3 regions of the Heliomicrobium sulfidophilum genome follow, and region 1 is predicted to be linked to each of the others. Evidence: riboswitches for the same ligand, from Rfam matches in the RefSeq annotation. Region 1 holds a riboswitch; each other region holds the start of a gene.
What was found. A riboswitch is a leader RNA that binds a small molecule or an ion and turns the genes downstream of it on or off. The one in region 1 is predicted to bind S-adenosylmethionine.
Positions count from the first base shown of each region.

Region 1 (3,273 bases):
ACGAAGTTGTTTCTCAAGACGAGTTTGGCCAGTTGGCCCAGTCTTTCGCCACAATGACTGTCAACCTGCGCGGCATCGTCAGCCAGGTGATGGCAGAGTCAAAACAACTGGACGAATCGTCCTGTCACCTGACCGAATCGGCCAACCAGGTGGGTGAGGCGGCGACACAACTCGCCGAAGCTGTCGGAGGGTTGGCGGAAGGCGCCGGCAAACAGGTGGCGGAGGTCGCCCGTTTTCGCGACCATGTGCGAGCCAGCGAATTGCATGTCCATGAGGGGGAAGCGGCCTCACAGACCTTGGCGCAGGATGCCCGCCAATCGACGGCGGCAGCAGCCCAGTGCCACGACACCATCGAAAAAGCGTCCCAGCACCTCCAAGGCGTCAGTCAGTCCGTCGACGCCAGCACGGCGGCGATTCGCCGGCTCAACGGGCTATCCGAGGAAATTGGGGTGATCACCACCTCCATCACCGACATTGCCGAGCAGACGAATCTGCTCGCCTTGAACGCTGCCATTGAAGCGGCGAGAGCCGGCGAGCATGGGCGCGGTTTCCACATCGTCGCCGATGAAGTGCGCAAGCTGGCCGAGGAATCGGCCCGAGCAGCGGCTCAAATCACGAGCCTTGTCAGCAACATGCAGCAGGAGACCTCGGGCACGGTCGATTTGATGAACGCCAACGTGACTTCGATCGGCGAGCAGGTGGGCCTGATCCGGCAAGGGGCCGCAGCGTTGGAGCAGGTCATCGGTTCGGCCATGCGCACAGAGGGCAGCGTTCGTCAGATGCAGGAAGCCGTCAGTTTGATCTCTGCCTCCGTGAAAGCGATGAATGCGTCGGCCGGGGTGATTGAAGGGGTGGCCGGCGAGTTTTCGGCCCTTTCGCAACAACTGGCTGCCTCTACGCAGGAGCAGGCGGCTGTGGCTGAGGAAATGGCCGAACGCAGCAGCCAGCTCAGCCAGTCCTCGCAATCGCTCCAAGAAAAAGCCAAACAATTTCGCCTTGACCCCTAGAGCGCCCTTGTCAGGCTAGACAAGGCCTCCATTTCTGCGCCGAAGTGCTTCGAGATCGAGCAGCGGCTGTCTGAAATCCTTGACATCCCTGTCTTTCACGACCGGCACGGGACGGACATCGTCTCCCTGGCAAGCCTCGTACCCGAGGCGGAGTTGTCGGCAGAGGTGACATCGGTAATCACCCGGGCTGTCGATGAGGTGGCGCGGCGCACCGGCGTGACGAGACCGACTCCCCCTGGGACAGGCGAGGAGGAGAAAAAACAGATTGACAAGCAAAGTTTGTGCTTGTTATACTCAAGCGCGTGACAACCAAATAGGGACTTCTTATCAAGAGATGGCTGAGGGACTGGCCCGATGACGCCCGGCAACCGGTTATGAATAACACGGTGCCAATTCCTGCGGGATGCGACGCATCCTGGGAGATAAGGAGGGGAATAAGCGTGCGCAAAACCTCTTCTTGTCGAAGAGGTTTTTTGTTTTGTTCTATCATTTTTCTCGTGTCACCGAGGTTTTTCATGTTACCGAAGTTTTTTCACATCACTGAAACGAGGAGAAACCCATGATCGAAATCCGCAACCTGAAAAAAGTCTTTCCCACCGCCGGGGGCCCCTTCACAGCCATCGACGGGATCAACCTCACCATCCCTAAGGGGAAGATCTACGGCATCATCGGGCCGAGCGGCGCCGGCAAGAGCACCCTCATTCGCACGATCAACATGCTGGAGCGGCCCAGCGAGGGCAGCGTCATCATCGCCGGCGAGGACATCACCCGCTTTGACGATGGCCGCCTGCGCGCGCTCCGCCAGCAGATCGGCATGATCTTTCAGCACTTCAACTTGCTCACCTCCCGCACCGTCGGCGAGAACATCGCCTTCCCGCTGGAGATCGCCGGCATGGACAAAGGGCAGATCCGGGCGCGGGTGAAGGAGTTGCTGCCCCTCGTCGGGCTGGAAGACAAGGAAGACACCTATGTGGCCCATCTGAGCGGCGGGCAGAAGCAACGCGTCGGTATCGCCAGGGCGCTGGCCAACCACCCGAAGATCCTGCTCTGCGACGAGGCCACTTCGGCCCTCGATCCCCAGACGACTAAGTCTATCCTGCGCCTGATCGCCGACATCAACCGGCGCTTCCACCTGACCGTCGTCCTGATCACCCATGAGATGCAGGTCATCCAGGAGATCTGCGACGAGGTGGCCTTCATCGAAGGCGGCAGGATCATCGAGGCCGGCCCGGTGCGCGAGGTCTTCACCAACCCCCGTTCTCCTGTCGTCAAGGAATTCGTCCGGGGCGCCCGGGAAGGGGGAGACGACGCCAACATCCTCTTCGGGAACATCGACACCGTCCGCGAGACACCCTGCGGCACGCTGCTGCTGGAACTGACCGGCGAAGCGGTCAAGGTCGACGAGGCGCTTGCTTATATTCGCTCCCGCGATGTAAAGGTGGAGGTGATCGACCGTGAATGAGGCATACCTACTGGCGACCTGGGAGACCTTCTACATGGTCATCGCGGCGACAGGTCTTTCGACGCTCCTCGGCATTCCCTTGGGCATCCTCCTGGTCGTCACGGAAAAGGGCGGCGTTCTGCCCAACCGGCTCGTCAACGGCTTCCTCGCTATCGCCGTCAACATTTTCCGTTCCATCCCCTTCATCATCCTGCTGGTGGCCATCCTGCCCCTGACCAAGTTGCTCGTGGGCAGCCGCATCGGCACCCAGGCTGCCATCGTCCCCCTCACCGTCGCCGCCATCCCCTTTGTAGCCCGCATCATCGAAGCCTCCCTCAAAGAGGTCGACAAGGGCATCATCGAAGCGGCCCGCGCCATGGGGGCGACACCGGGACAAATTATCGGCAAGGTGCTCCTGCCGGAAGCGCTCCCCGGCCTGCTGCTGGGGATCATCATCACCTTTGTCACCTTGATCGGCTATTCGGCCATGGCCGGCGCGGTGGGAGGAGGTGGTTTGGGCGATTTGGCGATCCGAGAAGGCTATATGCGCAACAACGGCGATGTGACCTGGGTGACGGTCGTAGTACTGGTGGCCATGGTGCAAATCTTTCAGAGCCTCGGCGACTGGCTCACCGGGCGGATCCGCAAGCGCCGCGGGCTGGTATAAACGCTGACAAAAAAGACGAGAAACGCAACCAATATCACAGCAATAAACAAATAAGGAGTCGTGACAATATGTTCAACCAACTGCTGCAGAAAAAAATCACCCGCCTCATCGGCGGCCTCCTGGTGCTCTCCGTCGCCGCCCTCGGCGCAGCCGGTTGC
Region 1 is NZ_JBVTZZ010000005.1:751,982-755,254, reverse strand. Features, by position in the region: gene AC0CW1_RS09280 (methyl-accepting chemotaxis protein) at 1-1,007, shown strand, start outside; SAM riboswitch class I at 1,329-1,436, shown strand; gene AC0CW1_RS09275 (methionine ABC transporter ATP-binding protein) at 1,567-2,469, shown strand; gene AC0CW1_RS09270 (methionine ABC transporter permease) at 2,462-3,115, shown strand; gene AC0CW1_RS09265 (MetQ/NlpA family ABC transporter substrate-binding protein) at 3,184-3,273, shown strand, end outside.

Region 2 (3,273 bases), 1.2 Mb from region 1:
AGATACAAGTTTTCCATGGCATTGCCCCCAACCAATCAGATTCCTCTCCTACAATAAGGGGAGCCTGGCCCTAAAGTCAACGGAAAAAGGCGATTTTACCCTTCATAAAACAGGCTGGTGCTCAGATAGCGCTCTCCTGTATCGGGAAGGAGTACAACGATGCGTTTTCCAGCGTTCTCCGGTCGTTTCGCCGCTTCGATGGCGGCGAAGGCGGCGGCGCCAGCCGAGATGCCTACGAGCAGACCTTCCTCCCGGGCCAAGCGGCGGCTGGTGGCGAGGGCGTCCCCATCGACGACCTGCAGGACTTCGTCGATCAACCCCTTCTCATAAACATCAGGAATGAAGCCGGCGCCAATGCCCTGAATCCCGTGGGGTCCCGGCTTGCCGCCCGACAAGACGGGCGATCCGGCCGGCTCGACAGCGATGACCTGGAGGTTAGGGTTTCTCTGTTTCAGCGTTTTGGCCGTTCCCGTGATCGTGCCGCCGGTGCCGACGCCGGCAATGAAGATGTCGACCCGGCCATCGGTGTCCCGCCAGATCTCCTCGCCGGTGGTCACCTCGTGAATGGCCGGATTGGCCGGGTTGGCGAACTGTTGGGGCATGATTGCGCCGGGAGTCTCCTGGACGATCTGCTCCGCCCGTTGGACGGCGCCGCGCATCCCCTCGGCGCCTGGGGTGAGGACCAGTTCGGCGCCAAAGGCCTTGAGAAGGTTGCGTCGCTCGACGCTCATCGTCTCCGGCATGGTCAGGATGAGCCGGTAGCCGCGAACAGCAGCCACCATGGCCAAGGCGACGCCTGTGTTGCCGCTCGTCGGTTCGACGATGACGGCGCCCGGTTTCAACAGGCCCCGTTCTTCAGCATCCATGATCATGTTCAGGCCGATGCGGTCCTTGACGCTGCCGCCGGGGTTGAAGTACTCCAGCTTGGCGATGATCTCTGCCGCAGCATCACCGTCATTGGCGGCGCTGAGAATCCGGCGCAGTCGGACCATCGGCGTATTTCCGATCAACGCGGTCACATCCTGGGCGATCCGTTCCATCGATACCACACTCCTTGCTGCAAAACCAACTATCTAAGTCGGAATATCTTATATTTACTAGACTCCATGATAGAAGCGGTGGGGAATCCTGTCAAGGAAAGGGAGGTTTTTCGCAAAGAAAAGTATTTGTTCAACTGGCGAAAAAACCCTTGACGCCTGGCTATTCTTCCTGTTAATGTATAGTCAATCCGGTTCACACTGGAAAAATCGAATATGATGCTCTTATCAAGAGTTGGTGGAGGGACTGGCCCGATGAAGCCCGGCAACCAGCAGGCATGCCTGCATGGTGCCAATTCCTGCAGGGGAAACCCTGAAAGATAAGACATGCCGTGCGGCTGATGACGGTCTTCTCTTTCAGAGGAGGCCGTTTTTGCGTGGCTATCGGAACAAGCCCCAAGAAAAAATGGGCGAAAAGCTCGAAATGAGATTGAAAATGAATCATTAATCAGGTTATTAAGGAGAGGTTCTGACATGCATATCGATTCACTGTTAGCCCAAGGAGGCAACGGTAAAGATGCCGGCACTGGCGCTGTCAGTTTTCCCATCTACCAGAGCGCGACCTTCCGACACCCGGCTTTAGGGGAAAGCACCGGCTTTGACTACAGCCGCTCTGGCAATCCGACGCGGCAGGTCCTGGAAGAACTGATCGCCCGCCTCGAAGGTGGCCGGCGCGGTCTGGCTTTCGCTTCTGGTTTGGCGGCGATCACCGCTGTCCTCTCCCTTTTCGGCTCTGGCGACCACTTGATCCTTTGTGAAGACTTGTATGGCGGGACCTACCGGCTGCTGGAGCAGGTCTATCGTCCCTGGGGTCTCACGGCCGATTATGTAGATACGAGCGACCCTGAACAGGTGAGAACCGCCGTCACGTCGCGCACAAAGGCCATCTTGATCGAGACGCCCACCAACCCGACGATGAAGATCACGGACCTGCGAGAGATTCGGCGGATTTGCGACGAACAGGGCCTCCTGCTGATCGTTGACAACACCTTCATGAGTCCCTACCTGCAGCGGCCCATCGAATGGGGCGCTCACATCGTCATCCACAGCGGCACCAAGTTCCTGGGCGGCCATAACGATGTCGTGGCCGGGCTCGCCGTAGCGGCCCGAGAGGACCTCGGCGAAAAATTGGCCTTCTATCAAAACGCCTCTGGCGCCGTCCTCGGTCCCTTTGATTCCTGGCTGCTTGTGCGCGGCATGAAGACCTTGGGATTGCGCCTCGACCGGGCGCAGGAAAATGCGACCGCCATCGCCCGCTGGCTGGCAGCGCACCCTGCCGTCGATCAGGTTTACTATCTCGGCCTCGACAACCACCCGGGCAGGGAGGTTCATTTTCAACAAGCCTCCGGTCCTGGGGCGATGATCTCCTTTACCCTCCATGATGCCGCAAAAATCCCGGAGGTGTTGTCACGGATCCGATTGATCGCTTTTGCTGAAAGCCTGGGCGGCGTCGAATCGCTGCTCACCTTTCCAGCCCGCCAGACCCACGGCGATATCCCTGAAGACATCCGCCGACGCTGTGGCGTCACCGACTGTCTACTGCGATTGTCCGTCGGGATTGAAAACGTCGACGATCTGATTTATGACCTGTCCCAGGCCTTGGCCTGAGAGGAGCGAGCGTCCTCTCAGAAAAAAACTTGCCTGCCTACAAAAATGATCATTGACAGATAACCTGCCAGTCTTTAATATTATAAATATAAATCAAATAACTCGGGATTAACCGACGCTGACCGGATAGACCGGAGGCCGAGGCGCTTCGATCCAAACATGGAATCGAAGCCCTTGGCCTCTTTTTGTCTTGGTAAGGGGGAGTGGTATGGACGGTATTCGATTTCCCGGTCTGTTGGCTACGAGGCAGTTCACGCCGGCCGAGGTAAAGGATGAACGGGATTTCAAAAACCTTTGGATATATAGGTGTTTCTTTCATGGGTGTTTTTGTTAAGCGGCCTGAGGCTCCTGCCGGACACGCCGCCAGCCATGTGAACGAAGGTAACGCAAATTGATACGAATTGATAAGGAGGATGTTTTCCATGGCTAAAATCGCCAACAATATCACTGACCTGATCGGCAAGACCCCCCTGGTGCGGTTGAATCGCGTCGCCAAAGGTGTGGAAGCGGATGTAGTCGCCAAGCTGGAGTACTTCAATCCCGGCGGCAGTGTCAAAGACCGCATCGGCTACGCCATGATCAAAGACGCCGAGGAAAAAGGGCTGCTCCATAAAGACTCGGTGATCAT
Region 2 is NZ_JBVTZZ010000005.1:1,976,649-1,979,921, forward strand. Features, by position in the region: gene AC0CW1_RS14965 (undecaprenyl-diphosphate phosphatase) at 1-17, opposite strand, end outside; gene cysK (cysteine synthase A) at 96-1,040, opposite strand; SAM riboswitch class I at 1,260-1,364, shown strand; gene AC0CW1_RS14975 (trans-sulfuration enzyme family protein) at 1,512-2,645, shown strand; gene cysK (cysteine synthase A) at 3,068-3,273, shown strand, end outside.
Region 2: linked by a shared signal. The riboswitch ahead of AC0CW1_RS14975 (trans-sulfuration enzyme family protein) and the one ahead of AC0CW1_RS09275 (methionine ABC transporter ATP-binding protein) in region 1 are both predicted to bind S-adenosylmethionine.

Region 3 (3,273 bases), 1.5 Mb from region 1:
GGTGTCTGCACTGTTGACGGTTGTGGCAGTGTTGATGGCATCGTGCTGGGTGGCGTTGACAGAGAGGGCCTTTCCAGAACCGGTGTTGCTGGCGCGGTCGGTGTCGCCACGGCTGAGGTCCCGGCAGGGGTGGCCATCGTCCCCGACGTGCCCGTGGTGCTAGACGTCGATTGTGAGGTAGAACCAAAGGGCGACGATATGGCGGGGATTGCCGCGCCAGTCGAGGTGGACGCCTTGCCGGGTGTTGTCCCTGTGGCGGTGACGGCGATAAATGGCTGCGGAGCGAATGCCTTTTGCGATGAAACCGCTTCCGCGTCACTGCAAGCGAAGACCTGAACCAAGGCAAGGGCCAGCAAGCAGGAACGAATAGGACCTTTCAAAGAGCCACCTTGAATCAAAAAATCACCTCCGAAAAAATAGGCCTACCAGATGCCATTGAAAAATGGAAAAAATAACCTACTACACTTTTTTATTCATATCGGTGCGGGATTAGAATCGTGAAAACAAAAAATGAGCCGGGAGTTGCTCCCGACTCAGATCGTGAATACGCCTTCAACGTATTTTGCTTCATTTACCTTTTTTCCGGTTCAAAGGTGACCCTTTCCCCATCACAGGTCGCTACCACAGCGCCATGTTTGTCGGCCCGGAAGACTTGTACATTGGCCTTGGTCAGTCTGTCGAGGATTTTTTTATGGGGATGGCCGTAGTCGTTGCCTTCGCCTACAGGAATAAAGGCGTATTTGGGTGATACAGCCTTCAAGAAGGAGGTTGTTGTGGAACTTGAGCTCCCATGATGGCCGACCTTCAGCACGTCGGCTTTCAGGTCATAGCCGCGCGCCAGCATTTCCCCTTCCGATTGCGCTTCGGCGTCTCCCGTCAGCAGGAAGGACACCTTGCCGTAGGTGACTTTGAGGACGGCGCTGTAATCGTTCAGTTCCTCATAGTTTGCCTCGTTGGGAGCCAGGAAGGCGCCGTTAAAATCAGGCGCATCGAGTTTCACGCCGCCTTTGGCCTCGACACGTTTGGCGCCGCTTGCCTTGACGGCGTTAATGAAGTACTCAAAGGTTTTTGTGGTCGTCGTGGCCTTCGGCATATAGACCTGTCCCACAGGGAAGCTTTTGATGACCTTGTCCAGTCCTCCGATATGGTCCTCATGGGGGTGAGTCGCCACGACGGCGGCCAGTTCCTTGACCCCTTGACGCTTCAGGTACTCGAGAACCAGCCGACCATCGTCCACATTGCCGCCGTCGACAAGGACGAAACGCCCGCCGGGAGACTGGAGCAAGATGGAATCAGCCTGTCCCACATCGATGAAATGGACTTTCAATACGCCCTGGGCGGCCGGTTGCGATGAGGCGGTTGAAGTGGATGGCGATCCTGCTGAACCAGGAGCGTTGGCGTTGGGCGCCGATTTGGAACAGCCTGTGAGCGCAAGGATAAGGGCCAGCAGCAACGGAAACAGTGACAGGAAGAGCGGTTTAAACCATCGATGGTGCAACAGAAGGCCTCCTTTTGTTTTTTTGTCTAATTCCACGGCGATGAGCTATTCCCTTCATGAGAGGGCAGGGGCAAGAGGTCGGCGGGCGGATCCGTTTGTAAAAGAACACCAGCTTTTTGGGCGATAAGGCGCTAAGCCGCCAAGCGTAAATTTTCCGTTACCTTTCTTTTTTTCAATTGACGGCGAAGGCTGTCACAGGTACAATAATCTCCAAGCGCTTGCCCTATGGGGGCTTGGCCTGTAATTGAATACACTCATCCAGAGAGGTGGAGGGAAAGGGCCCGATGAAACCCGGCAACCCGTCGCAGCGGTGGGAACTGATGCGACATGGTGCCAATTCCTTCAGGACGGAGACCCGTTCTGGCAGATGAGGCGGATAGAAGTATACCCCCTGCGTCTGCGTAGGGGGTTTTTGCATCCCGCCCCTTTTCCCGCTTGAAGGGTGTTTTTACATGATGAAAAGACAAGAAGGGAGCATAGCCATGACAGAGAAAAAATGGCGCTTTGACACGATCGCCCTGCACGAAGGCCATGTGCCGGACCAGGACACCCTTTCCCGGGCGGTTCCGATTTACCAGACCACATCCTATGCTTTTCGCGATGTGGAGCATGCCGCTAACCTCTTCGCCTTAAAAGAGCCCGGCCACATCTACACCCGCATCGACAACCCGACGACGGACGTGCTGGAGAAACGGCTCGCCGCCCTCGACGGCGGCGTCGGCGCCCTGGCCCTCTCCTCCGGCCAGTCGGCCATCACCTTGTCGATCCTGAACATATGCGCCACCGGAGACGAGATCGTCGCTTCTACGAGCCTCTACGGCGGGACATACAATCTCTTCACCCACACGCTGCCGCGGCTTGGCGTCAAGGTTCGTTTCGTCGATCCCTCGAACCTTGACAATTTCCGGGCCGCCATCAATGAAAAGACAAAAGCGATTTACGGCGAAACTATCGGCAACCCTAAGTGCGATGTGCTGGACATCGAGGGAGTCGCCGCCATCGCCCATGAAGCCGGCATCCCCCTCATCGTCGACAACACCTTCGGCACACCAGCCCTCTGCCGACCCATCGACTTCGGCGCCGACATCGTCGTCTACTCAGCCACCAAGTTCATCGGCGGCCATGGCACCTCCATCGGCGGCGTCATTGTCGATTCAGGCAAGTTTGACTGGGCCCAGAACGAAAAGTTCCCCGGCTTTACCCACCCTGACCCGAGCTACCATGGCATCGTCTACGCCAAGGATATCGGAGCGGCGGCCTTCGTCGTCAAGGCTCGGGTGCAGCTCCTGCGCGACATGGGCAACTGCATCAGCCCCTTTAACTCCTTCCTGCTGCTCCAGGGAGTGGAGACCCTCTCGCTGCGGATGGAGCGCCATGTGAGCAACACCCGCCGCATCGTCGATTTCCTGCGCAACCACCCCCTGGTGGGCTGGGTCTCCTACCCCGAATGTGATGACCACGCCTCTTGCGTTCTGGCGAAAAAATACCTGCCCAAAGGCGCCGGCGCCATCTTTACCTTCGGGATCAAAGGCGGTGTCGAAGCCGGCCGCCGTTTTATCGACAGCTTACAGATTTTCTCCCATCTGGCCAATGTGGGCGACGCCAAGTCTCTCGTCATCCACCCGGCGTCGACGACCCACAGCCAGCTCTCTGAGGAGGCTTTGCGCGCCGCCGGCGTCAGCCCCGATCTGGTGCGCCTCTCCATCGGCCTTGAAGATCCGGATGATCTGATAGAAGACCTTGATCAGGCGCTGCGGGCCGCTGAAGGCCGGGCA
Region 3 is NZ_JBVTZZ010000005.1:2,221,922-2,225,194, forward strand. Features, by position in the region: gene AC0CW1_RS16225 (hypothetical protein) at 1-336, shown strand, start outside; gene AC0CW1_RS16230 (ComEC/Rec2 family competence protein) at 572-1,498, opposite strand; SAM riboswitch class I at 1,750-1,872, shown strand; gene AC0CW1_RS16235 (homocysteine synthase) at 1,981-3,273, shown strand, end outside.
Region 3: linked by a shared signal. The riboswitch ahead of AC0CW1_RS16235 (homocysteine synthase) and the one ahead of AC0CW1_RS09275 (methionine ABC transporter ATP-binding protein) in region 1 are both predicted to bind S-adenosylmethionine.